Regions from separate parts of the Pseudonocardia yunnanensis genome, predicted to be linked through region 1. Evidence: predicted binding sites of a transcription regulator. Region 1 holds the regulator's gene; the other holds the start of a gene.
What was found. The regulator HspR, encoded in region 1, represses chaperone genes until heat shock. The targets are predictions, from matches to a motif close to ANNTTGAGTNNNNNNNACTCAANNT.

Region 1 (15,747 bases):
CCCCCCACCCCGGACGTCGCCGCCGCGCCCCCGCCTGCCGAACCGGCCCCCGTGGCGCCACCGGCCCCCGACAGAACGGGGCAGCACCGGCTGCAGGGCTACGACTGGACGCACGCCGAGGAGGAGGTCGCCGGCACCCCGGAGCCGGTGCTCGCCCACGGCGAGTCGTCACCGGTCGTCGAGGATATCGAGCAACCCGGCATCCGGCTGGCCGACGTGGGCGGCATGGAGGACGTCAAGCAGCGCCTGGAGCTCGCCTTCCTCGGACCCATGCGCAACCCGGAGCTCGCGAAGGCCTTCGGCAAGACCCTCACGGGCGGCCTCCTCCTGTACGGGCCTCCCGGCTGCGGAAAGACCTTCATCGCCCGTGCTGTCGCCGGCGAGCTCGGGGCGAACTTCTTCACCGTCGGCATCTCCGACGTCCTCGAGATGTACACCGGTCAGAGCGAGCGCAACATGGCCCGGATCTTCGCCGAGGCCCGGCGCCGCGCTCCTTGCGTGCTGTTCTTCGACGAGCTCGACGCCCTCGGCCAGAAGCGCTCGCAACTCAGCCACGCCAGCAGCATGCGCAACACGGTCAACCAGATGCTGAGCGAGATGGACTCCCTGGGCGGGAACAACGACGGCGTCTTCACCCTCGGTGCGACCAACCACCCGTGGGACATCGACAGCGCCCTGCGCCGCCCCGGCCGGTTCGACCGCATGGTGCTCGTCCTGCCGCCGGACGCGCCTGCACGCGCCGCGATCCTGCGCTACCACCTGCGCGACCGCCCTGTGGCCGAGGTCGACCTCGACCGGATCGTCCGGCTCACCGAGCACTTCTCCGGGGCCGACGTCGCGCACGTCTGCACCACGGCAGCCGAGCGGGCCCTCGCCCTATCCATGCAGATCGGCCGGCTGCACGCGCTGACCACGAAGGATCTGGAGGCGGCCGTGAAGGAGGTCCGGCCGAGCACCGGAGCGTGGTTCGCCACGGCCCGCAACGTCGTCGCGTTCTCCAACTCCGACGGCGACTACGACGACCTCTCGGCCTACCTACGAAAGCACAAGAAGCTGTGACGACCGCGTTCGACCGCGTGGAACAGCTGCGCCTCCTCGGCCGGTTCGACGACGCCGAGCGGGCCGCGCGCGAGGCACTCGCCGCCTCCCCGAACGATCCCGGGCTGCTCCTGGGGCTGGCGGCCGTGCTGTACGAGTCCGGGCGGCTCGTCGACGGGCTGGCCGCGGCCGAAGCAGCGGCGGCCGCCGCTCCGGAGTTCGATCGGCCCCACGTGGTGCGGGCCGCGCTCCTCTCCGGACTCGGCAGGCACGAGGAGGCCATCGAGGCCGCGTACCGGGCGGTGACACTCGCCCCGGAGGAGACCCCGGGCGCCACGATGTACGCCGAGGTGTTGAAGCAGGCCGGGCGGCTGCCCGAGGCGGCACAGGCGGCCCAGCGGGTCGTGCAGCTCGCTCCGAACTCCCCGGCATCGCATTTCCTGCTCGCCGATGTCACCAGCGACCTCGGTGACCGGGAGACGGCCCGCCAGGCGTACGAGGAGGTGCTCCGGCTCGATCCGCAGCACGCCGTGGCCAGGCACGACCTGGCCGTACTCGACGCCAGTCGGCACCGCCCCGCGCAGGCTCTGCGCGGGCTCATCGACGCCGGCATGCTCGCGCCCGGGATGCCCAAGGTCATGCGGACCATCACGGCGGTGCTCTGGCAGTTGTCCTGGAGGCTGCGGATGCTGCTCGGGCTGGCCACCGTGGCGGTCATCGCCGCCGGCGGCGAGGATCCCCTCGACTCGACGTGGTCGGGCCGCATCGCCGCGGCCGTCACCTTGGCGATCGCGGGCGGACTGACGTGGTGGACCGTCCGGGACCTCCCCAAGCAGACCCGGCCCGTGGTCCGGGCAGCACTGCAGGGGGACGGACCGCTGCGCCTCACGTACGCGGCCGTCGCTGCCTGCGTGTTGCTTCTCGCCGTGGTCCTGATCACCGGGGTCGGGGTGTTCGCTGCGCTGGTGTGGCTGGTGCTGGGTCTGCTGGGCGGCCTGGCGATCGTCGTGAGAACGGTGCGCCGGTTGCGCAACGGCTGATCCCGGCCACCACCGGCGGACCCGCCCGCTCGGCGTCATTGCACGTCCGGGTGGCACGGCCCGAATGACCGTGCGCCGAACGGTCGGCGGTGGGGACGAGGCATTTCGGCCACCACACGATCTGGTCCAGGCACGGAGGGTCTCCAAGGCGCTGTCGGAGCGTTAGGCTGCCTCGGCCAGGGACCCCCCTCCCTCGCCCCCCGATCATCGAGCAGGAAGAGTCGGCCATCCATGACCGCTGAACAGTTGCTCGCTGCCGACCTCCCCAGCGTCGGTGCGCCCCGCAGCGAGCAGTCCGGAATGGTCGAGCTCATCCGGTCCAGCTTCGCGCTGGTCGAGCCGCACATGGACGACCTCGGGCGGTACTTCTACGCCACGCTGTTCCAGATCGCGCCGCAGACCCGCGACCTTTTCCCGGTCAACATGGAGGTGCAGCGCAGCCGCCTGCTGCGGGCGCTCGTGCACGTCGTCCAGATGGTCGACCAGCCCGACGACCTCACGCCCTTCCTCGAGCAGCTCGGACGTGACCACCGCAAGTTCGGGGTGCTCGCCCAGCACTACGACGCAGTGGGGGCATCGCTGCTCGGCACCATCAGCCACCACGCCGGCGCTGCCTGGACGCCGGAGGTCCAGAAGGCCTGGTCCGAGGCCTACGGAATCGTCGCGAACGCCATGATCAGTGCCGCACAGGCCGAGCGAGGCCCGGCGTCCTGGCTCGGGCGGGTGGTCGACCACCGACGCGTCGGCTGGGACCTCGCCGTGATCACGCTGCAGACCAGCGAGCCGATCCCGTACCGGGCGGGCCAGTACCTGAGCGTGGAGACGCCCCAACGGCCACGCCTGTGGCGCTACCTGTCCCCGGCCAACGCTCCGAGGACCGACGGCACCCTCGAGTTCCACGTCCGCGCCGTCGACGGCGGATGGGTGAGCCGGGCGATCGTCGCCCACTCCCGGATAGGCGACACCTGGCGGATCGGGCCGCCGATGGGTCGCATGCACGTCGAAGCCGGCACCGGACGTGACCTCCTGATGGTCACGGGCGGCACCGGCATGGCTCCGATCAAGTCCCTGCTCGAGGACCTGTCCACGCGCCCTGAGCAGCCTCGCACGCAGGTGTTCGTGGGCGGCCGCACGTGGGACGACCTGTACGACTTCCCCAGCCTGCGACGGCTCTCCTTCAGCAACACCTGGCTCGACGTGATCCCCGTCGTCGAGAAGGACGAGGGCGGCTCGGGCGCCGAGCGGGGCACCCTGGCCGACGTCGTCACGCGCTACGGAGCGTGGGCCGACCACGACGTGCTGGTCTGTGGGTCACCGGCCATGATCCGCGCCACGGTGTCCCGGATGCTGGTGGCGGGCACACCCCTGGACCGCATCCGGTACGACCCGTTCACGATGGACTGATCCGGCCCACCACGCACACGTCTTGGCCACCGCGCACACGTCAGGACGTCTGTGCGGTGGTCAAGAGGTATGTGCGGTCAGCTCTGCTTCTCTTCGCGGCGCGGTTTCGGCCGCCACACCACCAAGGCCTGGCGGCGGTCCACCGGCACCAGGTCCCGTCGGTACGAGGCATGCACGCTCGCTGCTGCCTGCTCCGCCGCGGCGTGGGCGGCCATCAGCTCATGTGTCAGCTCGTCCAGACGGGAGCGCAGATCGTCGACGAGCTGCTCCAGCTCGATGATCCGCTTGATGCCCGCGAGGTTCACGCCCTCCTCCTGGGAGAGCCGCTGAACCTCGCGGAGCAGAGCGATGTCACGAACCGAGTAGCGCCGCCCGCCGCCCGCCGACCGGCCGGGGCTCACGAGCCCCAGCCGGTCGTAGCTGCGCAGCGTCTGGGCGTGCAGCCCGGCCAGCTCCGCCGCCACCGAGATGACGAAGATGGGGCTGTCCGGGTTGGCGCCCGGGGGTAGCGCCGGGCCGCCGGGGGTGGTGCTCACGACCCGCTCCCGAGCAGATCGGCGCGCGGGTCGAACGACTTGGTGGCCTCGGCGTAGGCCTGCAACGCCTCGGTGGCACCGTCGTCGAGCGATTTCGGCACGGCCACCTCGACCGTGACGAGCAGGTCACCGGTCTTTCCGCTCTTGCGTTTCACACCGCGCCCGCGCACCCGGAACGTGCGCCCGCTCGAGGTGCCCGGGGGAATCCTGAGCGACACGGTGGAGCCGAGCGTGGGCACGGTCAGCGTGCTGCCGAGCGCCACCTCGGGGTAGGTGACCGGCACCGTCAGCGTCAGGTCATCGGAGTTGCGCTCCGACCGCCCGAAGAGCCGGTGGGGCGTGACGTGCACCTTCACGTACAGGTCACCGGCAGGTGCACCACCCCGGCCCGGTTCGCCCTGCCCCTTGAGCCGGATCTGCTGCCCGTCGGCCACACCGGCCGGAACCCGGACGGTGAGCAGGCGGGTGCGGGTGCTGACACCGTCGCCCCCGCACTCGGGGCACGGGTCGTCGATGATCCGACCAGTGCCACGGCAGTCGCGGCACGGCTCGGAGAACGCGAACGCGCCCTGGCTACGGCTGACCAGGCCGACGCCACCACAGGTGGGGCACTGCCGTGGCGTGCTGCCCGGCCTTGCACCGGTGCCACCGCACCGTTCACACCGGCCCGGCGACGACAGCCGCAGCTGCACCTCCGCACCGCGGACGGCGTCGTTGAAGTCGATACGCAGCTCGCTCTCGACGTCGGCACCACGCTGCGCCCGAGGGCCCGTGGTGGTGCCGGCCCCGGCGCGGTTTCCGAAGATCCCACCGAGGATGTCGCCGAGCCCGCCGGCCCCGCCTGCGCCGGCGGACCCGGCACCGGCCCGGCCGAACAGGTCGTTCAGATCGAAGCCCTGGCCGGCCGCGCCGCCACCGAAGCCGCCGCCGGGGAAGCCCCCGCCGGCTCCGTAGCCGCCGCCACCGGCGAAGAGCGCACGCGTCTCGTCGTACTCACGGCGCTTCTTCTCGTCGGACAGCACCCCGTACGCCTCGGACACGGTCTTGAACCGCGCCTCGGCGTTGGCGTCACCGGGATTGGCATCCGGGTGGAGCTCACGCGCAAGCTTCCGGTACGCCTTCTTGATGTCGTCCGCGGACGCGCCGGAGGTGACGCCCAGCTCGCGGTAGAAGTCCTTCTCGATCCAGTCGCGCTGGGTCACTCCGCCTCCTTCGCGTCTTTCAGAGCCCCTCAGCGGGGCCGGGTTCAGTTGTGGTGGTCAGCGGAGGCTGGGTGGTGCCGTCGTCCGGGCGGTCGGTGACCGCCACCATCGCGGGCCGCAGTACGCGGTCGGCGATGCGGTAGCCGGGGCGGAGAACCGCCGAGACCACCGTGACGGTCGGTCCGCCGGACCCACCGCCCTCGTGCTGCACGGCCTCGTGGATCGACGGGTCGAAGGGATCACCCTCCAGCCCGAACGGCTCCAGCCCGAGCTTCTGCACGACGGCGACGAGCTTGTCGGCAACGGCCTTGAACGGGCCGGTGAGATCGCCGTGCGCTTCGGCGCGGTCCAGGTCGTCGAGCACGGTGAGCAGTTCGGAGACGAACTGCACGCGCGCGCCGACGAGCACGCTCTCGCGATCGCGGTCGACACGCCGCCGGTAGTTGGCGTACTCCGCGCTGACCCGCTGCAGGTCGGCGGTGCGCTCGGCGACCTGGGCGGCGAGCTCCGCAGCCGCGAGGGCGTCGGCCGCGGTGTCCGGTGCCGGTGCCTCCGGGGCGGTCCCGGCCGACTCCTCGGCCGGGACGCGCACCTCACCGGTCACCGGGTCGATCCGGCGCCGGTTCCGGACCACGACCCGCTCGCCCTCTGCGCCGTTCTCGCTGCGCTCGTTGCGGTGGTCGCGTTCGGTCACTTCTTGTCCTTGTCCTCGTCGACGATCTCGGCGTCCACGACGTCGTCGTCGGCGCTGCTGCTGCCCTGGGCCTGGCCGCCGTCGGCGCCCGGAGTGGCGGCACCCTCGGCACCCGGCTGCTGATACAGCGCGGCACCCATCTTCTGGGACTCGGTGGCGAGCTTCTCCATCGACGACTTGATCGCGTCGGTGTCGGTGCCCTTCAGCGCGGCCTGCGCCTCACCGAGAGCAGCGTTGACGCTGTCCTTGACGTCGCTCGGGAGCTTCTCCTCGTTCTCCTTGACGAACTTCTCCGTCTGGTAGACGAGCGACTCGGCCTGGTTGCGGACCTCGGCCTCCTCGCGGCGCTTCTTGTCCTCCTCGGCGTGCTGCTCGGCCTCACGCATCATCCGGTCGATCTCGTCCTTGCCCAGGGCGGACCCGCCGGTGATCGTCATGGCCTGGCTCTTGCCGGTGCCCAGGTCCTTCGCGGACACGTTGACGATGCCGTTGGCGTCGATGTCGAAGGAGACCTCGATCTGCGGCACGCCACGCGGGGCCGGCGGCAGGCCGGTCAGCTCGAACATGCCGAGCTTCTTGTTGTAGGACGCGATCTCGCGCTCGCCCTGGAACACCTGGATCTGCACGGACGGCTGGTTGTCGTCGGCCGTCGTGAAGATCTCCGACCGCTTGGTGGGGATCGTGGTGTTGCGCTCGATGAGCTTGGTCATCACGCCACCCTTGGTCTCGATGCCCAGGGACAGCGGGGTGACGTCGAGCAGCAGGACGTCCTTGACCTCACCGCGCAGCACACCGGCCTGCAGGGCGGCGCCGACGGCGACGACCTCGTCCGGGTTGACGCCCTTGTTGGGCTCCTTGCCGCCGGTGAGCTCCTTCACCAGCTCGGTGACGGCCGGCATGCGGGTGGAACCACCCACGAGCACGACGTGGTCGATGTCGCCGACGGAGATGCCGGCGTCCTTCACGACCTGGTTGAACGGCGCACGGGTGCGGTCGAGCAGGTCGGAGGTGATGCGCTGGAACTCGGCCCGCGACAGCGTCTCGTCGAGGAACAGCGGGTTCTTGTCGGCGTCGACCGTGATGTAGGGCAGGTTGATCGTGGCCGTCGACTGGCTCGACAGCTCGATCTTGGCCTTCTCAGCGGCCTCACGCAGCCGCTGCATCGCCATCTTGTCCTTGGTCAGGTCGATGCCCTGGCTGTTCTTGAACTTGTCGACGAGCCAGGTGATGATCCGCTCGTCCCAGTCGTCACCACCGAGGTGGTTGTCGCCGTTGGTGGCCTTCACCTCGACGACGCCCTCGCCGATCTCCAGCAGCGAGACGTCGAACGTGCCGCCACCGAGGTCGAAGACCAGGATGGTCTGCTCCTTCTCGCCCTTGTCGAGCCCATATGCCAGAGCGGCAGCGGTGGGCTCGTTGACGATCCGCAGGACGTTGAGGCCCGCGATCTGGCCGGCCTCCTTGGTGGCCTGGCGCTGGGCGTCCTCGAAGTAGGCGGGGACGGTGATGACCGCGTCGGTGATCGTCTCGCCCAGGTACGACTCGGCGTCGCGCTTGAGCTTCTGCAGCACGCGCGCGCTGATCTCCTGCGCGGAGTACTTCTTGCCGTCGATGTCCGGCGTGGTCCAGTTGGTGCCGATGTGACGCTTGACCGACCGGATCGTCCGGTCGACGTTCGTCACGGCCTGGTTCTTCGCCGACTGCCCGACGAGCACCTCGCCGTTGCGGGCGAAAGCGACCACGGACGGAGTGGTCCGGGCGCCCTCCGAGTTGGCGATGACCGTCGGCTCGCCACCTTCGAGGACGGCGACGACGGAGTTGGTGGTCCCGAGGTCGATGCCGACCGCACGAGCCATGGTGATTGCCTCCGAGTAGCTTGAGTTCGGTTCGCTCAAGTCTTCCACGGTACCGACCGGGCCTGCGATGCGCCCTTGAGTCGGTCCCGCTCAACTTGCTCGTTCCGTCCAACGCGGTTCCCGGCGCGGGTGTTCCCGCTCCGTCGCGCGGAGGCGACCGGCAGCTCCTACAGGGCCTCGGCAGGGCGCGGTTCGATCCGGCCTGCGGAGGCCGGGGGCAGCGGATCGGTGACCGGTGCGAGCACGCGGTGGTTCTCCGGGTCGGGCACCACCTGGTCTGCGCTGTCGCGGTACTCCAGCTCCCCGTCCGGGCCGAGGTCGGCCACGTAGCCCGCGGCCGCGAGCTGCTCCTCGTCCAGGTCGACCAGCAGCTCCCAGCGGCTCGCCACGACGAGGTAGTCGGGCCATGGCAGGTCCCCGTAGGCGTCGTGCAGGTCGGCGAGCAGCCCCACGAACACCTGCTGCCACCGCAACGGCATCGACTGGGCGAGCGAACGCGGCACCACCAGGTAGTCGTCGTTGGCGCCACGGGCAGGCCGATCGAGGTAATCCTGCAGCGGGGTCGTGGATGCCGGGACGGAGGGTTCGGGTGGCATTGCTACTCCTGCTCTTACGCGGACGCCGGTCAGGACCCTAAGCGCGGTTCGGTGATGTACCCGGGCGAGTTGCCAGCGGCACGAGCTCCGAATAGTTCCACGGCACGGGCTGCACCCGCACTGATTGCCCGGTGTACGGCGCCTCCACCATCTGTCCGTTGCCCATGTACAGCATCACGTGGTGGATGGTGGACGGATCGGACGGATCGGTGGCGTAGAAGAGCAGATCCCCCGGCTGTGCCTGCGAGACGGGGACGTGGCCGCCCGCGTAGAACTGCTGACGCGACACCCTCGGGAGGTTGATCCCGGCCGACTGGAAGGCGCGCAACATCAGGCCGGAGCAGTCGTACGTGTTCGGCCCGGTGGCGCCCCACACGTAGGGCTTCCCGACCTCGTCGAGGGCGAAGGCGATCGCCGCCCCGGCAGCTCCCTGGGGGAGCATCGCCGTCTGCCCGCACCCGGCCGGATCGCTCACGTCAGCAAGCTGCTGGACGAGATCGGAGGCCAGGCCCTCCCACTTGGCGTACGCGTCGGGGAAGGCCGAGCGCTGCACGATCTGCGCCGCCACCGTCACCGGCATGTCGGCCCATCCGGGCACGGCGAGGAGGCGCTGGATGAAGATCGTGGTGCTGTAGACGGGGTCGGTGATCTGGCTCGGCGCTCCCCACCCCTGCGAGGGCCGCTGCTGGAAGAGTCCGAGCGAGTCCCGGTCGCCGTAGTTGATGTTGCGCAGGGTGGACTCCTGCATCGCCGTGGCGAGCGCGACGAGCCAGGCCCGCGGCGGGGCACCCATGTTCCGGGCGGTCTGGATGATGATCGCGGCGTTGCGCCGCTGCTCGTCGCTCAGGTTGCTCGCCCGGATTCCGGAGCTGCCCCCGGCGAGCCCGGCGTCACAGGGCCCGTACGACTGCGAGCGGCCGGCCCCGCTCCCCGTGCTGAACAGGACGAACCCGACTCCGAGGAACAACCCCAGTGCGGCCGCAATCGCGACGAACGGGATGAGGAGCCGCAGCGGCCGGAGCAGGTTCATCGCCGGTCCACGGCCCTCAGGTCCGGTCGTAGCCGGCGACCCGCCAGCCCTCGGTGTCGGTGTCGACCACGAGGACGAGCAGCGTGAGCGCGTCCGTGGGCACCTCGACCTGCACCGAACGCGGGGAGACCCGCACCGCGCGCGGCTCCCCCGTGACCCGGGTGGCCGGGATGTTGCCGGGGTCGACGCCGCTGAGCACCCCGAGGTACTCGTCGGTCGTGGTGGACCGCAGCCCGTCGAGCCACTCGTCGGCGGTGGTGCCGGCCGGTGGCCGCACCCACGCGGCGGACCAGCGGGCCGCCACCGAGAGGGCGGCCGCCGGGGCTTGCGACAGCGGCAGGTTCTTCGGCTCGAGTTCCGGCACGGGCGGTAGCGCCGTCGGGGCCGGCGTCAGCGGGACGGCAGGCGATCCCGGGAGCCGTGGCGCCGAGGAAGCCGGGTTCGAAGGGGACTCCGGGCCGGTGAGCAGGCCTCGCTCGGGCGAGCGGCCGGCCAGCGAGGTGACACCGAAGCTGACCCCGCCTGCCACCGCGACGACCACGATCACCGTGATCACGAGCCGGGCCGGGGACTGAAGTGGCCACTGCCAGATCCCGCGGTAGGCAGCAGCCCGTCCGCGCGGCGACCTAATCGGCACGGCTGGTCCCGCCGCTCGGGCTGTAGGCCGCCGGCGCCGAACGCGGCCGGTAGATGCGGTACACCGGGACGCCGTCGACCAGTTCGGCCTGCACCGGACGCGCTCCGCCCGGGCGCAGCGGCACGGAGTCCGGGCGGCGGTAGATCACGCGGTCGTCGACCTCACCGGGATCGGCCCAGCTCGGCCTCGACCCACCGGCGCGCGCACCGCTGGGCCCGGCGGGGAGTGCCGGGCGACGGGCCGCCGGAACGAGCAGGGGAGCAGGCGGCGCGTCGGACTCCGCTCGCCTGCGCGCCGGCCGGGCGCCCTGCTGGGTGGGGATCCGGATGCCCGGCTCGGCCTCCGGCCGCCCGCCGTCGGGATACGGGTAGGCCGACGCCGCATCGCGTCGCTCGTTCCACCACCGGGACTGCCGGTCCTCGGTGGGGCCGCCGCGCATGCGCAGCCAGACCCGGGACATCGGCCCGGAGCCCGCCCCCGGCACGATCCCGCCGAACTGGTCGCGGGTGAGCGACACCATCGACACGAGCCGCCGGAACGGCCGGGCCACGGCCCAGAGGACCACCGTGACCACGCCCGTGACGAGCAGCCCGAGCCAGAGATCGACGCCGCTGCCGGGACGGAACAGCGACACCACCAGCAGCGCGTGGAGCCCGGCCAGCGCCCCCACGACCAGGGTGTTGACGATCGCCGCGCCTGCGACGCGCAGCACCGCCGGGAGGATGTCGGGCTTGAGCACGGCCACCACGGCGACCGCGGGCGCGGTCATCACCAGAAGCCGCAGCAACAGCATCGCGACCAGCACGAGCACCTTGGACAGCAGCTGGAACAGCGCGATGCACAGCGCCTGCACCACCGCCAGGAGCCCGGCCCCGATGCGGCTCCCGGACGTGCCCTGGAAATAGGAGTACCGGTCGCCCATGCGACCTGCGAGCGCGGCGAAGTCGGCCTTCTTCTGCTCGGCGAGCTGCACCGTGTCGCGGCCTTCGGCGACCTCGGGCTTCGTGAACGTCTGCGCGCGCAGCAGGTCGCGCCCCAGCTCCTTCGCCTGCGGCACCTCGGGGGAGCCGAACTCGCCGCGCAGCCAGTTCTGGTAGATCACCTGGTCGACCAGCACGGTCGGCAGGGTGTCCCGATCGCCGAGCCCGACCTGGCCGAGGAAGCCCTGCTGCATGTCGGTGACCCCGTTGAGCAGCAGGGGGTCGGCCGCCTTCGCCCAGTCGACCGGAGCGAGGTACGCCGCCGAGCCGATGAGGAGGGCGAGCGCCGCGAACCCGGCGCGCTGCGTCTGCCTTGCGAGGTCCCCGCGCAGCGCGAGCACGAGCAGCAGCACCGCGAGGATCAGCAGCACCGGGCCGATGAACGTGGTGAACACGGCTTGGTACATCGCACGGGTGCCATCGCTGATCAGCTGGTCGAGCGGGGCGAGCACCTCTCCGCCGTCGGCGATCAGATAGTGGGCCCAGTTGACCCCGGCGACGAGGAACTTCGCGACGTTGAAGGTCTGGTTGCCCAGCCAGGTGTCGGTGCTGGTGGCCGGGTTGACGACCGCGCCTGCGCAGCCGAGGTCGTAGTTGTGCCAGACGAGGCCGGCGTACCCGACCTCGTCGTAGACGCTGCCGGGCTCACCCACCCCGTAGGTCGGCGGATCGAGCGAACCGACCAGTCCGGTGCCAGGGCGGTCCGGCTCGGGCGACTCCTTGCAGTCCAGCGACTGCGCGAAGGCAGGCGACCCGATCAGCACCGAGCCCGCGACGAGACCGACGACGATCCCGAGGGCCACCCGGCGACGCGGCCGGACGTCACCACGCCTGCGACGGCGCCGGCGTCGAAGGTCGACCAGAACGGCTGCGCCCAGCACCAGCGCCACCGGCAGCCAGGCTGCGACCGGTGGAGGCCCCCCGGGCATCACCGACGGGCCTCCCCGACCGCCCGGACACGCTCCTGGCCCTGGCTCGCGGAATGTCCGCCGCCGTTGTCGTCGGTGGGGCGTCGGTCGTCGCCGCCGCTGTCGGCGTCGCCGAGAAGATCGAGTTCCTCGTCGTCGAGGAGTTCGTTGACCGCACCACGAGTGGAGCCGGTGTCCGGCCGGTTCACCGTGAGCAGGTCGTCAGGATCGTCGATGTCGGCGAACTCGTCATCGAGGTCGTCGCCGAGCATCACGTGGTCACGTTCGCGCCCGGGAGCGGAGCGGAGCATGTGGGACGGCACGGCGGGGCCGCGGGGAGCGGGCTCGTCGGGAGCGCGGACCGCGGCGGCGGTGCGGCCCGACACGGCTCGGGTGTTCACCCTGCTGGCGTCGGGGTTGGTGTCGAGAGCCTCACGGACGTGTTCGAGGTGCGGTGCCTCGAGGTCGATCCGGATCTTCTCCACGCCACCGTGCCCGTCGGCGAAGATGAACTGGCGCGGCGTGTCGTCGGGCCGGTCGTCGTGGCGGGGCCGGGGCGACAGCGTGCCGAGCATCTGCTCGTACCCCACGCCCGTGGGCACCTTCAGCAGGCGCAATGCCTCGCCCTGTGCCTCCTCGTCGTCGGTACGCCCGACGAACACGGCGTTGACGAGCGAGGCGAACCCGGACACCCGCAGAAGGTCGCCGGCGAGCTGGGAGGCGAACAACGCGCGGACGTTGAACTTCCGGGAGTCGCGGGCGAGCCGGTCGATGAGCACCTTGCCCGTGGGCACCTGGGACAGGAAGTGGGTCTCGTCGAGCGCCACTCCCTTGCGGAGGTTGCGGTCGGCGTCGTAGATCGTGCGCTGGGTGAGCCAGGACGCCAGGTTGAGCAGCTCGACGGCGAGGGACTCACCGTCGGTCCACTCCTCCCGTGGACTGCCCGGCCGGGGCAGCGTCATCCCCTGCATGGTGAGGACGGTGAGGCGGTAGTCCCGCTCGGCCTGCCACGGGTCGTCGCGGGAGGTGTCGGGGAACAGCAGCGCCGCCTGGGGAAGCTCGCGGCGCTCCTCCAGGAAGTCGGCCACCACCCCGGCGTGCTCCTCGCCCTCGCGCGCGTGCCTGCGCAGCGTGTCGATCACCTGGCCCGGGTGCCGGTCGGTGGCGCCACCGACCTCCCGCACCGCGCGGAGCAGCACGATGCGGGTGTGTGGAATCCGCGCCACGTCGTAGGGCAGCAGCCCTGTGAGCACGTCCAGGACGAGCCGTCGCCTCGTGGCCGCGGCGAGGGAGCGCTCACGGCGCCACGCCCGCTCGGGGTCCTCCTCGTCGGCGAAGTGGTCGGCGCGTGGTTCGGCGACCACCCGGTACGGGTTGAGAATGCCGGGGTCGGCGCGGAGCAGGTTGATGTGCCGGGAGAACGGGGCGAGCTCGGGTAGCCGGGTGAGCTCGGCGAGCGGGCCCGACGGGTCGAGCACCGTCCACCGTGCACCGGACCGCAGTGTCTTGTAGACGATCAGTCCGGTGAGGAAGGACTTGCCCGATCCCAGCCCGCCGACCACGGCGGTGAGGCCCGAGGCCCGGCGCACCTCCTGCGCGAGCCAGGGATCCCACGCCACCGGACGCCGGGTGGCCGTGCAGGTCTCGCCGATCATGATGCCGCGCCGGTCGCCGACCGACGCGGTGGCCGCGGGAACGGCGGACGCCGCCCACGTGACCGAACCGCGCCGCCGGTAGGCGGTGGACGCGAGCGGCTCGCCGGGGATGAACTCGCGGGCGAAGCGGTACTGCGCCTCCGGGTGCTCGATCTGCACCTTCGGCCGGTAGACGTCGAGCACCTGCTGCGCCCGGCTCACCGCCTCCGCCTCGTCCTTGCCCGCCACGGCGATCCGCCACCAGCCGTAGAGGCGGGTGTTGAGCTGGGTGAGCCCGGTGGTCAGCTCGTCCTCGACCTCCAGCACGCGGTCGGCCTGGCGGGCCAGCGACATCGGCGGATCGAGGTCGTGGTCGTGTGTGTAGTGCCGGATCTGGCTGCGGACCTTGCCCATCTGACGCTGCAGCTCGCCGGCCACCTCCTCGGGGCGCCGGACGTAGATCCGCGCCGACCAGTCCACCGGGAACGGGAGCCGGTCGGAATGCTGCATCCACGGGTCGTCGACCTCGGGGATGCGCAGCCCCTCCATCAACCCGAGCGACAGCACCGCGACGTTGCGGGAGACGGTCTGCGTGCGTAGCCGGCCGATCACCCGGACCGTGGGCGCGTAGGGCTCCTGGTACATCTCGACGCCGTCGGTGAACGCGGCGAGGTCCTCGGTCTCCCAGCGCGTGACACCGCCGGGCACCACCGAGAGGGTGCGCGGAGCGGGCAGACCCAGCGAACACGAGCGATGCATGAGCCACGCGATGTCGTCGGCCGAGGCAGGCACGGCGTCCAGCCCGCTTCCCGCCACGAGCGAGTCGAGGTGGCCGACCTCGGTGGCCAGCGCGGCGAGCTCGGCACGCACCGCGGCGGGCGCGACCTTGCCCAGCACCGGCGCGGCGCGCTCCACCCAGCGATCGAGCATCCCTCGTCCGGAGACCTCGATGCCGAGGAAGACCTCCTTGTCCGACATCGACAGTCCCATGAGGTGCCGCTGTTCACCCTCGAGGAACCCGTCCCAGCCCAGGGCACCGGCGACGTCGGGCAGGCGGCCCATCGCGTTGTGGTCGAACGACTCCGCCCACATGTGCACGGGGTAGGGCCGTGTGGTGACGCGCAGGTGCAGCCAGCGGCCCTGTAGCTCCCCGAGCTGCGCAGCGATCTGCCGGATCAGCACCTCGCGCTGGGAGTCGCTGCGGAAACTCCAGGCCTGGGCCGAGAGCCGGTACCAGGCCATCACCTGGGTGCCGGTGCGCGTCAGGTGTCCCTCGATCGACCGCAGCGCGATCTCGGGCACGTACTTGGGCAGACCCGACTCGCCCGCGAGCGCACGTCCGCGACGCCTGCCGCGCTGTCTCTCCAGGGGACTCCTGTCACGACGGGCGTCACGTCGCGCCACGTGCCCGTCCCTTCCCACGCCCGGCCGCTGCACGGCCCTTCGCGCGGCCGGTGGTCCGGCCCGTGGTCCGGCCCGACTGCCGGGAACCGCGGTCCGCCGACGACTTGCGAGGCCGGACGATCGGACCGACCCGCACGTGGTCGGAGCGAACCTCGCCACCCCCGATGGCCGTGCGCGCCCGCGGTCCGGTGATCTCGTGACGGAAGAGCTCCACAACCTGCCCGAGGGGTCGTTCGTAGTTGATGCGCTTGCCGATGAAACGAGTGATGACGATGGTGATCACGAGCGCCCACGCGACGGAGAAGAAGTCGAGCCCGATGCCGACCCGCCGCTGCAGGAACATGACGCCGATCATGACGAGGAGGCCGACGCCGTAGCTGACGTAGCGCGCACGCCACGGGAACGTGGCCCGCGGCGGACCGAGCCAGACGGAGTCGACGCGGTAGATCTCGTCGTCGGTGCGAACGAGCAACTGGTCACCCGACGAGAAGGCTTGCGAGGAAATTACCGATCTGCGGGCCGTTACCCGAGACGGCGATGCCGAGCGCGACCAGACCGATCAGAAGCCCGACACTGCGCCGCGCCACGCCGGCGTTGTCGCCCCGCCCACCGATCCATAGAAGGATGATTGCGATGGCGAGCAGTACGAGTGGGACGATATTGTTCTGGATCCACCCCTGAAGACCGGTGGTGCTCAGGCTCTCCTGCGCATACAGCGCAAGCACCTCTGGTCCGGTCATACGGCTCCTCCTTGCGGCGGTACCCACCCGAGGCTGCCGGTACCAGAC
Region 2 (15,747 bases), on a different contig from region 1:
ACGAGCCCGATGAACGCGATGAAGAGCCCGATCCCCACGGCGATCGCAGCCTTCAGCTCCGGCGGCACCGCGTTGAACACCGCCGTGCGGAATCCGGATGCGGCGAGCAACACGATGATCACTCCGTCGATCACGACGAGACCCATCGCCTCCGGCCAACTCATGATCGGTGCGAGCGTGACGGCGACGAGCGAGTTGATCCCGAGTCCGGTCGCGATCGCGAACGGATAGTTGGCGACGAGCCCGAACAACAGCGTCATGATCCCGGCGACCAGTGCGGTGACCGCCGCAACCTGCGGGATTCCGAGAACGTTGCCCAACGCGTCCGGCTTGGCACCCGGTCCGCTCGTGGCGATACTGCCGAGGATCAGTGGGTTCAGAACGATGATGTAGGACATCGTCACGAATGTGACGAGCCCGCCGCGCAGCTCACGACCGACGGTGGAGCCGCGCTCGGACACGTGGAAGAGACGTTCGAGCACGCGCTCACCGTAGATCGATCGGGTGACGGACGTACGCTGGCGACATGGTCGAGCCACCGCCGCTCTCGCCCCGGCTGAGCCACGTCGGCACCGTGGCGGTAGTCGGCACGACGCTGTGGCTTGTCGGGGCAGTGGTCCTGCTCGCCGCGTGGGCCGTAACCGGCAGGCCACTGGACATCTGGTTCGCCACGTGCATCGCCGGAACGCTGCTCGGCGCGTTCGGGTACGGGGTGTACTCGTGGCAGCGGGCGGCCGTGCGGCGGGGTTCGCGCAGCGCCCAGCAGGGCCTGGAGTGAGCTTCTCCCACCGCATTAGGCTCGGGCCATGACCGACCGACCCACCGCCGTCGTCACCGGCGCCAGCTCGGGCATCGGGGCCTCCACGGCCTATGCCCTCGCGAAGGCCGGCTTCCACGTCGTACTCGGAGCGCGCCGCGTCGACAGATGCGCCGAGATCGCCTCCGAGATCGACGGCACGGCGGTGCGCCTGGACGTCACCGATCCAGAGTCGGTCGCCTCGTTCGCCGCCGCGGTACCCGTCTGCCGACTGCTGGTCAACAACGCGGGAGGCGCCAAGGGCCTAGAGCCGGTCGCGCAGGCCGACGAGGAGGACTGGCGCTGGATGTTCGAGACCAACGTGCTCGGCACCCTTCGCGTCACCAAGGCGCTGCTGCCTGCGCTGCTCGCATCGGGCGACGGGCACATCATCACGGTCACCTCGATCGCGGCCATCGAGGCCTACGACAACGGCGCGGGCTACACCGGGGCCAAGCACGCACAGGCGATGCTGCACCGCACCCTGCGCGGCGAGCTGCTCGGCCAGCCGGTGCGGCTCACGGAAATCCTGCCCGGACTCGTGGAGACCGAGTTCTCCCTCGTGCGTTTCGACGGCGACGCGGACCGGGCGGCCGGCGTGTACCGGGGCATCGAGGCGCTGACACCCGACGACGTCGCCGACGTGATCGCGTTCGCCGCCACCCGGCCGAGCAACGTGAACATCGACGAGATCGTCATCAAGCCGCGCAACCAGGCGAGCGCCACGCGGATGAAGCGGGAAGGCTGATGGCGATGCTGATCGAGTCCGGTGCCGTGCTCGAGAAGGTGGGTTCCGGAGCCGTCTGGGCCGAAGGGCCGGTGTGGCTGCAGGAGAGCAGGACCCTGCGCTTCAGCGACATCCCGAACAACCGGATCCTCGAATATTCGGAGCAATCCGGCGAGCTGCGCGTGTACCGCGATGACGTGGAGTTCACCAACGGACGCACGCTCGACCTCGACGGTTCGGTGGTCCAGTGCTCGCACGGCAGGCGTGCCGTGGAACGGGAGCGCGACGGCGTCGTCGAGTCCATCGTCGACAGGTGGGCCGGGGTGCGGTTCAACTCGCCGAACGACGTCGTCGTCAAGAGCGACGGCACCATCTGGTTCAGCGATCCCTCGTACGGGATCGAGAAGCCCGGTGAAGGCCACCCCGGCGAACTGGAGTACCGCGACCACTACGTGTTCCGGTTCGATCCGCGGGACGCATCGGTCACCCCGGTCGTCATCGACGTCGAGATGCCGAACGGGCTCGCGTTCTCGCCCGACGAGTCGCTGCTCTACGTCGCCGACTCGGGCGTCGCCCCGCCCGACGGCCGGCGTGACCCGAACCGGCCGGGCGGCCATTCGATCCACTGCTACGACGTGTTCGACGGCAGGCGGTGCAAGAACGGTCGCGAGTTCGTCGAGGTCGACCCCGGGCTGCCCGACGGCATACGGGTGGACGAGACCGGCAACGTGTGGACGTCGAGCCTGGACTCGGTGCAGGTGTTCAACCCGGCAGGCGAGCGGGTGGAGCGTGTGCCCGTGCCGGAGAAGATCGGCAACCTGTGCTTCGGGGGTGAGGACGGGCGCACCCTCTACATCGTCGCGACCTCGAGCCTGTACCGGATCCGCACCACGGTGCGGGACGCCGCTGCGGTGCTCCGCGGAGCGCCCGAGGGCCGGTAGCGCCGGCCTCAGCTACGAGGTCGTCTCCTCGGACTGCCTGCGCTCGGTGGCCGCGTCGGCGGGCGCATTGCCCTCCACCGCCTCCGCGATCCGCTCCTCGGAGTCGCGCAGGATCTCGACGGCCGCCGCCCGCCGGTCCTCTCCGCCGCGCTCGACCGCCAACTCCTCGGGGAGGGGTTCGGCGCGGGTGACCGCCTGCTCGCTCAGATCATCGGGGCGCATGCGGGCGCGTACCCCGACGAGCCGGGCGCCAACCGGAACTAGTGTCGCGGGAACGGGGTTCCTTGCCCGGATCCGGTGTCCAGACGGATGCATCGCAAGGCGGAGGAGGCGCCGATACCGCTGTTGTATCGGCGCCGACGACAACGCCGCGAGGCGCCGTCTGGGCGCCGGAGGCGGGTAAGACGACCTCGTTTCCTCGGCACTAGAGGGCGGAGAGCTTCTCCCACTGGTCCCAGCTGAGCGTCCAGTCCCAGATGTCGCCGTCACGCGCGGAGAGTTGGACGGGCGTGCCCGTCACCTCGACCGGGTCGCCGTAGAGCGCCGTGTCGTAGTAGGACTTCGCGTTGTCGATCGAGAGGTTGACGCAACCGTGGGTGACGTTGTCGGAGCCCTGCGCGGCCGCCGACGCCGGGTTGGCGTGGATGAACTCGCCGTTGTTGCTGATCCGCACCGCCCACTGCTCGACCGTGTCGTAGTTGTACTGCTCGCTGACCATCCGCTTGTCGGTGAACTTCTCGCTCACCACATGGATCCCCGAGCGCGTGTTGCGGTTGGGGTCGGTGCCGAGCCCGTAGCTCGCCGGGAAGTCGGCGATCTGGCTCCCGTCGCGGATGACGATCATCCGGTGGCTGTTGACGTCGGCCTTGACGATCTGCTCGCGACCGATCTCGAAGGTGGACGTGACGTTGGCGGCGCCGTAGGCGCCCTGCCCGTAGCCCACCCCGAAGAGCTCGGCCTTGACGGTGACGGTGGTGCCGCTCGGCCAGTACTCCTTGGGCCGCCAGTCGACCCGCGAGCCGCCGCCCTCGTCGGGCAGCCAGCCCCACGAGCCCTCCACGGGCACCGACGTGCTGATCGACAGGGCGTGTTCGACTGCGGCCCGGTCGGCGACGTGGCCGTTGAACTGGATGCGTACCGGTGCCGCGACGCCGACGGTGCGCCCGTCACCGATGTTGAGCGTGCCGCGCACGGTCTTCGCGGGCGAGAGGGTGGAGAACGATCCGTTCACCGGCTCGGACTTGCCATCGGTGCCGACGGCGCTGCCGCTCCAGGTGTAGGTCGTGCCGTAGGCGAGGGGACCCTCGGTGGTCCACTCCGTGTGCTCGCTGTTGAACGAGCCCTTGACCGGCTTCCCCTTCGGACCGGTGAGGGTGACCTCGTCGAACTTTCCGTCCCGGACCGTGGCCGTGGCCGTGGCCGTCGGGTTGGTGCTGTCCGAACCGGCCGCGGGCGAGTAGGAGACCTTGGCCACGGGAGCCGCGACCTGTGGAGGGTCCGGCTCCGGCTGCGCTGCACTCGAGACCGACTCCATGGCCTGCCGTCCGGCGGCGGTGGCCGCGGTGACCACACCCAGCGAACCGATCAGCACCACTGCCAGGACCAGCAGGATCCTCTTCATGAACTTCCCCTCACAGCACTTCCCGCAGGGAGAGAGACGCCCGGACCCCCCGCCCGGTTGCCCTGCAACGCTGCTCTGCGGAGCGTACGCATTGATCAGATCCGGCAGCCGACCAGCACCGGCTCCGGCACCAGTTCGATCCCGAACCGCTCCTGCACGCCGCGCCGCACGTCGCTCGCCAGCGCGAGCAGGTCGGCGGTGGTGCCGTCGCCGCGGTTGGTGAGGGCGAGCACGTGCTTGTCGGACAGCGCGACGCGCCCCCCGGGCCCGGGATGCCCCCTCCGGAACCCGGAGTGCTCGATCAGCCAGGCCGCCGGGACCTTGACCAGTCCCGGACCGGCCGGCCAGCGCGGCGCGCCCTCCGGAGCCTCGGCCTCCGGGAGCACGGGGTTGGTGAAGAACGAGCCGGCGCTCCACGTGTCGTGGTCGGCCGCATCGAGCACCATGCCCTTGCCGCGGCGTAGCTCGAGCACGGCCTCCCGTGCCGCTGCCGCCGGAACCCGCGAGCCGGGCTCGACCTCGAGCGCCCTGGCGAGTTCCGGGTAGCGGATCGGCGCGCTCGTGGCGTCGGTGGAGAGCGCGAGCCGGACGCGCAACACGATGGCGTCGTCGCGGCCCTTGAGGGCGCTGGTGCGATACCCCAGGCCCAACTCGTCCGCAGGCACGCGTTCACGGACGACGCCTGCGCCGCGGTCGTAGAGGTCGACGTCGAGGAGCAGTTCGGCGATCTCCACACCGTAGGCACCGACGTTCTGCACGGGGGTGGCGCCGGTCCTGCCGGGGATCCCGGAGAGGCACTCCAGTCCGCCGAGCCCATCGGCCACGCTGGCCGCGACGACCCCGTCCCAGTCCTCGCCCGCCTCAACCGTGAGCACCACGGAGCCGTTCTCGCCGTGTTCCACGGCCCGTCCGGTGCTGGCGATCCGCACGACGGTGCCCTTCCACCCCTCGTCGGCGATGACGACGTTCGACCCGCCGCCGAGCAGCAGCAGGGGCTCCCGGGATGTGTCGGCCGCCCGAACGGCCTCGACGACTGCCTCTGCGGAGGGCGCAGCGACGACCGTGCGCGCCGGTCCGCCGAGCCGCAACGTCGTCAGCGGCGCGAGCCGCGTGGCCACTTCAGGTACCGGCACGAGGGTCAACGGTAGCCTCCCCCTATGCCACGGGAATTCGACTACCGGTCCACGTGGCCGTACCCCGCCGACGAGGTGTACGCCACGATGACCGACCCCGAGTACCTACGCGCGCGGCTGGCGAAGATCGGGGGCCCGGGCGCGGCACTCCTGGAGCACCACCCCGATGCCGACGGCGTGCGCTACCGCCTGCGGCACGGGCTCGACTCGCAGGACATGCCGGCCGCGATCCGCACGGTGCTGCCGGGAAACATCACCATCGAGCGCGCCGAGAGCTGGAAGAAGCAGGGCCCGGGCCGTTACGACGCCACGGTGGCGGTGACGATCCACAACACGCCCGCCTCAGCCGCAGGTGGCATGCAGCTGCACGACGCCAACCCGGGCAGCGAGCTCCTCCTGCGCCTCGACATCAGCGTCAAGGTCCCCCTGATCGGCGGCCGGATCGAGGACGTCGTGGTCGGGCGGATCGGAGAGCTGTTCGACCTGGAGACACAGTTCACGCGCGAGTGGCTGGAGCAGCGACACTGACCACCCCGGCACGCTCCCGGGCTCGACGCCGCATTGCGGTGTCCACCAGCCAGAACGCGAGCCCGACCGCCGGCAGCACCCCGCCGAGCACCGACACCCCGAGCCAGCCGTTGCTCGCATAGGCCGCCGCCGACAAGCCGCTTCCCACCGCGCCGCCGAGGAAGTAGAGCGTCATGTAGGCCGAGTTGAGCCGGCTGCGCGCTTCGGGGCGCAGCGCGTAGACGATCGCCTGGTTGCTGACGTGCACGCCCTGCACGCCGAGGTCGAACAGCAGCAGCCCGATCGCGAGCGCCACCACCGCGCCGGCCCCTGGACCGGCGCCCTGGCCGATCAGCAGCCAGGCCAGCGTCGAGACGAGCAGGAACCCGCCCACCGCGTGGTGCGCCCAGCCACGGTCGGCCAACCGGCCTGCGAACCGAGCGGCCGCCGCCCCTGCCACGCCAAACAGGGCGAAGAGCCCGATGACGCCCTGGTCGAAGTCGTGCGGGGGTGCGGCCAGCATGAAGCCGATGCTGGTCCAGAGGGCGCTGAACGCCGCGTAGCTCGTCGCGCTGTAGACCACCCGCCAGCGCAGCACCGGCTCCTCGCGCAGCAGGGTGACGACCGAGCGCAGCAGTGCGAAGTAGTGCATCTTCGTGGTGGGTGGCAGCACCGGCAGCGTGCGCCAGAGCAGGACGACCGCCACCGCTGTGAGCACGGCACCGAGCACGAACACCGCACGCCAGCCGAGCGCTTGCGACACCAGCCCCGCCACGACCCGCGAGACCAGCACGCCGATCAGCAACCCGCTCATCACCGTGCTGATCGTCTTGCCCTGCTGGCCCTCAGGGGCGAGGTGCGCGGCGAAGGGGACGAGCACCTGCGCGGCCACCGTCGTGAGCCCGACGAGCGTCGCGGCCGCGCCGAGGACGCTCAGCGACGGGGCGACGGCGACGACCAGCATGCCCGCCACGGTCATCGACAGCATCGTGACGACGAGCTTGCGGCGTTCCAGCAGGTCGCCCAGGGGCACGATGGTGGCGAGCCCGAACGCGTAGCCCAGCTGGATGAGGGTGAGAACCACGCCGACCTGCGACGAGGTGGCGTGGAAAGCCTCGGCGAGTGCGTCTTCGAGCGGTTGGGCGTAGTAGTTGTTGGCGACGATGACACCGGTCGCGAACGTCATTGCGGCTACTGCGCGACGCCGGGTGTGGGCTCTGTCATCGGTGCCGTTTGCCCGTGAAGTCACGGGGAACAGGATGCGCTGCGGCTGCGCCGTCTAGGGCATGCCGTCTGCCACACCGCGTCGGCCACAAGGCACGATCCCCTTGTGGATGCGACCGCCGACCAGCGCTATGTGATCACCCTGAGCTGTCCCGACACCACCGGCATCGTGGCGAGGATCGCAGGCTTCCTCGCGGACGCCGGCGGCTGGATCACGGAGGCGGGGTACCACTCCGACCCGGACACCGGATGGTTCTTCACCCGCCAGGTCGTGCGCGCCGACTCGCTCCCCTACGGGGTCGACGAGCTGCGGGACCGCTTCGCCCAGGTCGCCGCGGAGCTCGGCGGGCAGACCGACTGGACGGTCACCGACACCGCGGTGCCCAAGCGCGCCGTGCTCCTGGTGACCAAGGAACCGCACTGCCTGCACGACCTGCTGGGCCGCGTCGCGGCCGGTGAGCTCCCGGTGCAGCTCGACGCCGTGATCGGCAACCACGACGAGCTCGGCGACATCGTGCGCGCGCACGGTGTGCCGTTCCACCACGTCGAGTTCCCGCCGCCGGGCAACGTGCGGTACGCGGTGGAGAAGGAGAAGGCGTTCGACGAGCTGAGCGGGCTCGTCGAGGGCTACGACCCCGACGCGATCGTGCTCGCCCGCTTCATGCAGATCCTTCCGGCCCAGGTCTGCCGGGCGTGGGCCGGGCGGGCTCTGAACATCCACCACAGCTTCCTGCCCTCGTTCGTCGGCGCCCGGCCCTACCACCAGGCATACGCGCGCGGGGTGAAGCTGATCGGCGCCACGTGCCACTACGTCACACCCGACCTGGACGCCGGACCGATCATCGAGCAGGACGTGATCCGGGTGGACCACAGCGACACCGCGAGCGACATGGTGCGCCGCGGCCGCGACATCGAGCGGCTCGTACTGGCCCGCGGCCTGCGGTGGCACCTGGAGGACCGGGTGCTGGTGCACGGCAACAAGACGGTGGTGTTCCGCTGACGACGCCCTGAACGTACGAACGGCACTCCCGTCCGATCCTTTCGGACGAGAGTGCCGTTCGTCGCGGGTAGGGAAATCAGGCGGCGGTAGCCACCTGAACCGGCTCGAGAGCCAGCTTCAGGACGTCGGCGACGTCGGCCACCGGGTGCACCCGCAGCTCACCGCGCACCGACTCCGGCAGATCGTCGAGGTCGGGCTCGTTGCGCTTCGGGATGATCACGTCGGTCAGCCCGGCCCGGTGCGCGGCCAACAGCTTCTGCTTGACCCCACCGATCGGGAGGACCTTGCCCTGCAGCGTGACCTCACCCGTCATCCCGACGTTCGACTTCACCGGTCGCCCGCTGGCGAGCGACGCGAGAGCCGTGGTCATCGTGATGCCGGCGCTCGGCCCGTCCTTCGGCACGGCGCCCGCCGGCACGTGGACGTGCAGCTTGCGCGACGCCAGGTCGCCGGCCAGGCCGCGGGAGCGCAGGTAGCTCAGCGCGATCGACACCGACTCCTTCATGACGTCACCCAGCTGGCCGGTCAGGGTCAGACCAGGCTCGCCCTCCATCGAGGTGGCCTCGATGAACAGCACGTCCCCGCCGGCGCCGGTGACCGCGAGCCCGGTGGCGACACCAGGCACGGACGTCCGCTCCGCCGTCTCCGGCGTGAACTTCGGCCGCCCCAGGTAGCCCACCAGAGCGTCGGCGTCGATGTGCACCGGACGCTCGACGTCCGACGAGTCGACCTGCACGGCGACCTTCCGCAGGACCTTCGCCAGGCCACGCTCCAGCTGCCGCACACCCGCCTCGCGCGTGTACTCGGCGGCGATCATGCCGAGTGCGACCTCGGAGAACTCGACGTCGGACGGCTCCAGGCCCGCCTTCTCGACCTGCCGCGGCAGCAGGTGGTCGCGCGCGATGGCGACCTTCTCCGCCTCGGTGTAGCCGTCGAGCGTCACGATCTCCATCCGGTCGGCCAGCGGGCCGGGGATGGCCTCGTACACGTTGGCCGTGGCGAGGAACAGCACGTCCGACAGGTCGAGGTCGACCTCGAGGTAGTGGTCGCGGAACGTGTGGTTCTGCGCAGGGTCGAGCACCTCGAGCAGCGCCGCGGTCGGGTCACCCCGGAAGTCGCTGCCGACCTTGTCGATCTCGTCGAGCAGCACGACCGGGTTCATCGAGCCCGCCTCGCGGATGGCCCGCACGATCCGGCCGGGCAGCGCGCCGACGTAGGTGCGCCGGTGCCCGCGGATCTCGGCCTCGTCCCGCACACCACCCAGGGCGACGCGGACGAACTTGCGGCCCAGGGCCCGCGCGACCGACTCACCCAGCGACGTCTTACCGACGCCGGGCGGGCCGACCAGCGACAGAACGGCACCCGACCCACGTCCGCCGACCTTGTCGAGGCCACGGCGGTTGCGCCGAGCCCGGACGGCCAGGAACTCGATCAGCCGCTCCTTGACGTCGTCGAGGCCCGCGTGGTCGGCGTCGAGGATCGCCCTGGCGGCCACGAGGTCGTCGGTGTCCTCGGTGGTCGTCGTCCACGGGATGTCGAGGACGGTGTCCAGCCAGGTACGGATCCAGCCCGATTCCGGGCTCTGGTCCGACGCACGCTCCAGCTTGCCCACCTCGGTGAGCGCGGCCTTGCGCACGTGCTCCGGCAGGTCGGCGTTCTCGACCCGTGTGCGGTAGTCGTCGGCGCCCTCGGGCTCGTCCTCACCCAGCTCCTTGCGGATCGCGGCCAGCTGCTGGCGCAGCAGGAACTCGCGCTGGGTCTTCTCCATGCCCTCGCGGACGTCGTTGGCGATCTTCTCGGAGACCTCCTGCTCGGCGACGTGCTCGCGCGTCCACTCGATCAGCAGTTCCAGCCGCTTGACCGGATCGGTCTCGGCGAGCAGCTGGGACTTGTGGTCCAGGTCGAGGTAGGACGCCCAGCCTGCCGTGTCGGCGAGCTGGCCGGGGTCGGTGATCTGCTGCACCGAGTCGATGACCTGCCAGGCACCCCGCTGCTGCAGGATCCCGATGACGAGGGCCTTGTACTCCTTGGCGAGCTCGGTCGCCTTGCCCGTGACGGGCGGGTCGGGGATGGGAGTCGCCTCCACCCACAGGGCGGCACCGGGGCCGGTGACACCGGACCCGATCTGCGCGCGGCCCTCACCGCGCACCACGGCCGCGCGCTCTCCACTGGGGAGCCTGCCGACCTGCTCGAGGACGGCGATCGTGCCCACTGCGGCGTACTTGCCGTCGAGGCGCGGAACGATCAGGACCTTGCGATCGACGCTGTTCGCTGCATCGACCGCTGCCTGCACATCCGGCTCGTCGAGCCGGACAGGAACCACCATGCCGGGCAGCACCACCGAGTCGGCGAGCGGAAGCACCGGCAGCTTCAGCGTCTCTGTCATGCCCCAGTCAACGCTTACACCGTTGAACGAATTCCAGCTCTCAAGTAAGTCCGCCAGCAGCGAACACAGGAAGCTTGAGCCGCTCCGGCTCTACTCTGTTGACGGTCCACACCTGATGAACGGAAACCGTGGCCAGAGCTCTTCCGACGGAAGGCCTGGTCGTGGAGCCGGGCCTACCGGCCCAGGCCGTCGACCACTTCCGCGCCGCGCAGCCGAGCCGCCAACTCCCCGGGCAGGGCGAGCTTCGAGTGCCGCACGCCGCTCCCGATCACGACGGCGGGTGCTGCCGCCACCGCAGCGTCGACGAGCACCGGCCAGTCTTCGGGCAGGCCGATCGGGGTGATCCCGCCGTACTCCATGCCGCTGCGCGCGACGGCGTCGTCCATCGGCGCGAAGGAGGCCTTGCGCGCGTTCAGCCGCTTGCGGACCAGCCCGTTGACGTCGGCACGAGTGGTGGCGAGCACCAGGCAGGCCGCGTAGCGGGTCTCCTCGCCGCGCCGACCGGCCACGACCACGCAGTTGGCCGAGCCGTCGAGCGGGGAGCCGTAGGCCTCGCAGAACGCCGCTGTGTCGGCCAGCCCCGGGTCGATCTCCGCGACGCCGACCAGCGCAGCGTCGGCAGGATCTAGCAGCTTGAGGGCGTGAGCGACGGGCTCACCCAACAGATCGGGACGGTCGAGCGCGGGGACCGCCTCCAGCGAGCCGAGGACGGACCAGTCACTCACCAGCGATTACCGCCGCCCTGCACGCCCACCACCGCGGGCTTGACGTCGACGATGTAGACGAGCACGGCTACCAGAGCCGCCAACCAGAACAGGGTGCCGCTACTGCGCGGACCTCCCTGGAACACGACCAGCACCAGCACACTGGCACCGGTGATGCCGAGCCAGGCCGGCTTCGTGAGCTTGTCGGCCGCGGTGAACGCGTCGGCACGCTGCATCAGGGCGTGAATGAAGGCATAGGCACCCACGGGGATGGCCAGCAGCCACAGCGCCCACAGCACCCAGTCATCGAGGTCGTACAGCAGGCTCACACGGGCAGCCTACCCTGGACGACCACGACACAGCGCCCCTGAGGAGCAGGAGATCCTCAGGGGCGCTGTGTCGAATGACCGGGTGCGCACGCGGCAGGCCAGGTCAGCTCTTCGGACCCGTGCCGTTCGTCGTGCCGGTCCGGCGGGTGGCCGGGCGGCGAGTGGCATCCTTGGGGGCCGTGCGGTTGGCGGCCCTGCGGGTGGCACTGCGGGCGTCGTGGGCCAGCTCGTCGCCGGCCTCGTTGATCGCGCCGGCCGTCTCGGCACCGGCCTTGGCCACGGCCTTCGACGCGTCACCACTCACGTCGGCGACCTTGTCGGCGGTGCGCCCGCCGATGAGCTTGCTGGCACGGGCCACCCGCTCGCCGGTGGACCGGGTCTGGGTGGTCACCGTGGCCAGGGCCTTGGTGGCGGCATCGTGGGCGTCGTCGACCAGGCCGTCGACACGCGCGTCGAGCTTCTCCGTGTAGGAGCCGAACGTCGCGAGTGCCTGCTCCACCTGGGGCTGCTTGCGGATACGTCCCCAGGTCTTCTCACCGCGCTCCGCGAAGCCGGCGTAGGCCTGCTCGGCCTGCGCGCGCAGCTCCGCCACGGTCTTGCGCAGCTCCTCGGATGACAGGCGCTGCGGCAGCTCGGCGACGCGGTGCTGCACGTCCTCGGCCTGGGCCGAGGCACGCGTGCGGGCCACGGCGGCGCGGGCACGGGCGATCTCGGCGGCCTTGGACACGGCGGAGACGGCGATCTCCCCTGCGCCCAGGACGGCGAACAACGGGGTGCGGGCGACCTCGGCACGCTCGGCGGCGTTCTTGGCGGCCTGCTCACGGGCCTTGCGGACGTCCGCGGCGGTAGGTAGTGACACGGGCATGATGATCACTCCTCGTCAGGATGATTCGGTGGTGTGGCCGGGGGCGACGTGCTTGCCACCCTCCTGCCGGAAGGACTGGTAGATCTCGAGGAGCACCTGCTTCTGGCGCTCCGTCAGGGTCGGATCAGCGAGCACGGCGTCGGTGACGTCGCTCGCCGGCCTTTCGTCGAGAATCCCGGCCTTCACGTACAGGGCCTCCGCGGAGATACGCAGCCCCTTCGCGATCTGCTGCAGGATCTCGGCCGACGGCTTGCGCAGCCCCCGCTCGATCTGACTGAGATAGGGATTGCTGACGCCGGCAGTGCGAGCCAGCTGGCGCAGCGACACCTGCGCACTCTCCCGCTGGCTGCGGATGTAGCCGCCGATGTCGTCGACGGCCTGGCCGACGGCCTGGCCCGCCTGTTCGACGACCTGGCCGACATGCTCGACCGCGTGTCCGACGCGCTCCCCGGGCCCGTCCTGTTTCGGGGCCCTCGGTACTGGCACGTCCGATCACCTCCCGTTCGCGCCGCCGACTTTACCCACGAACGCTAGCTGTTGCAAGCACAGAGCTTGCACGATGCGTGGCCTTCGTCACCGGTTCGAGCAGCAAGGACTCGCCACGGGTCGAGTTAGGTGTGCTTGCTAAAGACTGCACCGGCGAGACGGGAGGCCACCGTGCGCTGTCGCACAGTCGCGGAGAGCCACCGGCGCTACGAGCCGAACGCCAGCTGACCGACCGTGTAGATGACGAGCCCGGCGAGCGCGCCGACGACCGTGCCGTTGATGCGGATGAACTGCAGGTCACGTCCCACCTGCAGCTCCACCTTGCGTGAGGTCTCCTCCGCGTCCCAGCGCTCGACGGTGTCGGTGATCAGCGTGGTGATCTCCGCCCGGTAGTGCCGTACGACGTAGCCGGCCGCGTCGGCCAGCCAGCCGTCGACCTTGTCGCGGAGCTCCGTGTCGTTGCTGAGGCGGGTGCCGAGTGCGATGAACCCGTCGCGTACCCGGTTGCGCAGCGCGCTCGACGGGTCGGCGGCGGCGTCGAGGATCATGCCCTTGACGGTGCTCCAGGCCTGGCCGATGAACTTCTGCACGTCCGGGTGCCCGACGATCTGGAACTTGATCCGCTCAGCGCGCTCGATGGTCTCCGGGTCGCGCTGCAGGTCGGTGGCGAACTCGACGAGGAACCGGTCGACCGCCTTGCGCAGCGGGTGCTCGGGGTCGGTCTTCACGTTCCACGCGAAGTTCTGCACCTCGAGGTAGACCCGGTCGGCGATGAGGTCGTCGACGAACCTGGGCGACCACGACGGCGCCCTCTCGTGCACGACCCGCAGGACCATGTCGTGGTTGGCCGTGACCCAGTCGTATGCGCGGTCGCACACCAGGTCGACCAGGCGCAGGTGCGACCCGTCGGCCAGCACGCCCTCCAGCACCGTGCCGAGCGGCGGCCCGATCGGGCGCTCCAGGAGCTTCGGCACGAGGATCTGCTCGATCACCTCCTGCACGTCCTCGTCGCGCAGCACGGTGACGACGCCGCGGGCGGCCGTGGCGAGCTCGGCGGTGATGCGGGAGGCGTTGGCCTCCTGGCCGATCCACGCCCCCACCCGCTGCGACACCTGGACGCGGGCGAGCTTGTCGCGCACCACGTCCTCGGCCAGGAAGTTCTCCCCGACGAAGTCGCCGAGGCTGTCGCCGATCATGTCCTTTTTCGTCGGGATGATCGCGGTGTGCGGGATCGGCAGCCCGAGCGGGCGCCGGAAGAGCGCGGTGACGGCGAACCAGTCGGCCAGCGCGCCCACCATCCCCGCCTCGGCCGTGGCGCGGATGTACCCGATCCACGCCGGGCCGTCGTTGACCTCCCACCAACGGGACACCAGGAAGATGACCGTGGCGAGCAGCAGCAGCCCAGTGGCGAAGCGCTTCATCCGCCGCAGGTCACGCACGCGGGTGGCGGCGTCGATCCGGCCGAAACCCAGGCCGACCTCGACGACAGGTCGCGGGAACGAGCCCGCGGGGCGCTTCGCCTCCGGCGCTTCCGATCCGGGGCTCTCCGAGATCTGCACGAACCCATACTGCCTGCCCGACCGCAGTCCCGTTGTCCGGAACTGGGTCTGGCCGGGGTCGATGGTGTTCCACCGACCCCGGCCACGTTCGTGGTGCGGCCGCACAGCAAGGGATCTCCCCCCTGGGAGTAGCCCTCGGGCGCCACACCACCGGCGAGTCCGGATCCTCCCGGCGCAGCGCGACGAGCTGCGTCAGCGGGAGGTGAGCCGGGTGCCGGCTGCGCGGTCCGTCAGAACCGCAGTCCGACCGCCATCGCACCGGCGGGCCGCTGGGCGCCCGGGTGCAACTCACGGTCGGCCCGCCACCGAACGGCGTCGGCGGCGGCATGCACGATCAGGTCTGGCGACGGCACCCGGTAGCCGGTGAGCGCGGGCGCGACCCGCCAGTGCACCCAGCCGTCGGGCACCTGGGACGGCGGAGCCAGCACCGGGGCACCGTCGGTGTGAAGGGCGACGCCAGCGGTCTCCCTCAGCTCCTCCGTGAGCGCGCCCCCGGTAGCGACCGGGAACCACCACGACCCGGTGGGCGTGGCCGCGACCGGCACGACCGCTCCTGCGGCGCGCAGCTGTGCGCAGACCTGGCGCCCACAGGCCGCCGGTACCTCGAGGACATCGAGGGCCGAGCCGGTGATCAATAGGAGCGACGTGGCTGACTCCTCCACCACGGGCCACCCGTGGTCGACGAACTCCAGCGCCGCCGCGCGCAGCTCCGCGCCGTACACCGCGCGGTAGCTGTCCCAGCCCGGCATCCTTGACCTCCGATGTTTCGCGAGCACGCCCTGTTGGCATGTCTCTGTGAGGCTCAACACTGAGCATGACGGTTCCGACACGCGTTTCAGAGCTCATAGCGGCGACCGAGCCCGACTCCGAGACGAGCGGGGGCGCCTCCGCGCGTAGTCCGTTCGGCCTCCGTGAACGGCGGGCGACCGGTAGGCGTCGGAGGATCGACGGCTGCTCCGTGTGGAGGTATGTCACTTGTCGCCGGTTATCGTCGGCCAGCGGCTGAAACGATGCTCCGGTGCTGATGATCACCGGTGGGACGGGCTATCTGGGGAGCGCGCTGGTCGAGCTGGCCGTGCGGGAGGGGCACGACGTCCGTGTACTCGCGCGAGACCGGGCGAAGGCGGCTGAGCTGCTGCCTGAGGGCGTGAACGTCGTGGTGGGCGATCTGGCCGACACCGATGCGGTGCGCCGGGCCGTGCACGGCTGCCACGCGGTGCTCCACCTCGCGGGCTCCGTGGAGAGCTCGGCCGAGGCGACCCGCAGGGCCAACGTCGAGGGCACGCGCTCGGTGCTGGCCGCGGCGGCGGATGCGGGGGTGGCGCGCTTCGTCTACACCAGCAGCAGTGCGGCGGTGATCGACTCCTCGGGGCTGGTGGCCGAGTCCCCGACGGGGGCGCACGCCCTCACCGATCCGTACTCCGTGAGCAAGGCCGCTGCCGAGGAGCTTGTGCTGACGGCCGCCGCAG

Region 2: lon (endopeptidase La) is a predicted target of HspR. The motif match lies at 10,407-10,431, and genes of this name have one in related genera.

The regions. Positions count from the first base shown of each region.
Region 1 is NZ_BAAAUS010000006.1:281,478-297,224, forward strand. Features, by position in the region: gene ABD743_RS07560 (AAA family ATPase) at 1-1,059, shown strand, start outside; gene ABD743_RS07565 (tetratricopeptide repeat protein) at 1,056-2,078, shown strand; gene ABD743_RS07570 (globin domain-containing protein) at 2,310-3,482, shown strand; gene ABD743_RS07575 (heat shock protein transcriptional repressor HspR) at 3,560-4,018, opposite strand; gene ABD743_RS07580 (DnaJ C-terminal domain-containing protein) at 4,015-5,220, opposite strand; gene grpE (nucleotide exchange factor GrpE) at 5,240-5,914, opposite strand; gene dnaK (molecular chaperone DnaK) at 5,911-7,770, opposite strand; gene ABD743_RS07595 (hypothetical protein) at 7,938-8,366, opposite strand; gene ABD743_RS07600 (C40 family peptidase) at 8,404-9,396, opposite strand; gene ABD743_RS07605 (hypothetical protein) at 9,413-10,033, opposite strand; gene ABD743_RS07610 (hypothetical protein) at 10,023-11,942, opposite strand; gene ABD743_RS07615 (ATP-binding protein) at 11,942-14,959, opposite strand; gene ABD743_RS07620 (hypothetical protein) at 14,946-15,431, opposite strand; gene ABD743_RS07625 (hypothetical protein) at 15,436-15,699, opposite strand.
Region 2 is NZ_BAAAUS010000023.1:231,977-247,723, reverse strand. Features, by position in the region: gene ABD743_RS20980 (NCS2 family permease) at 1-482, opposite strand, end outside; gene ABD743_RS20975 (DUF2530 domain-containing protein) at 527-778, shown strand; gene ABD743_RS20970 (SDR family NAD(P)-dependent oxidoreductase) at 807-1,544, shown strand; gene ABD743_RS20965 (SMP-30/gluconolactonase/LRE family protein) at 1,544-2,464, shown strand; gene ABD743_RS20960 (hypothetical protein) at 2,477-2,686, opposite strand; gene ABD743_RS20955 (L,D-transpeptidase) at 2,889-4,085, opposite strand; gene ABD743_RS20950 (UDP-N-acetylmuramate dehydrogenase) at 4,181-5,218, opposite strand; gene ABD743_RS20945 (DUF2505 domain-containing protein) at 5,243-5,746, shown strand; gene ABD743_RS20940 (MFS transporter) at 5,715-6,911, opposite strand; gene purU (formyltetrahydrofolate deformylase) at 7,056-7,949, shown strand; gene lon (endopeptidase La) at 8,026-10,335, opposite strand; gene ABD743_RS20925 (YbaK/EbsC family protein) at 10,509-11,060, opposite strand; gene ABD743_RS20920 (DUF2516 family protein) at 11,057-11,359, opposite strand; gene ABD743_RS20915 (hypothetical protein) at 11,472-12,227, opposite strand; gene ABD743_RS20910 (helix-turn-helix domain-containing protein) at 12,249-12,599, opposite strand; gene ABD743_RS20905 (DUF445 domain-containing protein) at 12,926-14,140, opposite strand; gene ABD743_RS20900 (bifunctional DNA primase/polymerase) at 14,509-15,027, opposite strand; gene ABD743_RS20895 (NAD-dependent epimerase/dehydratase family protein) at 15,303-15,747, shown strand, end outside.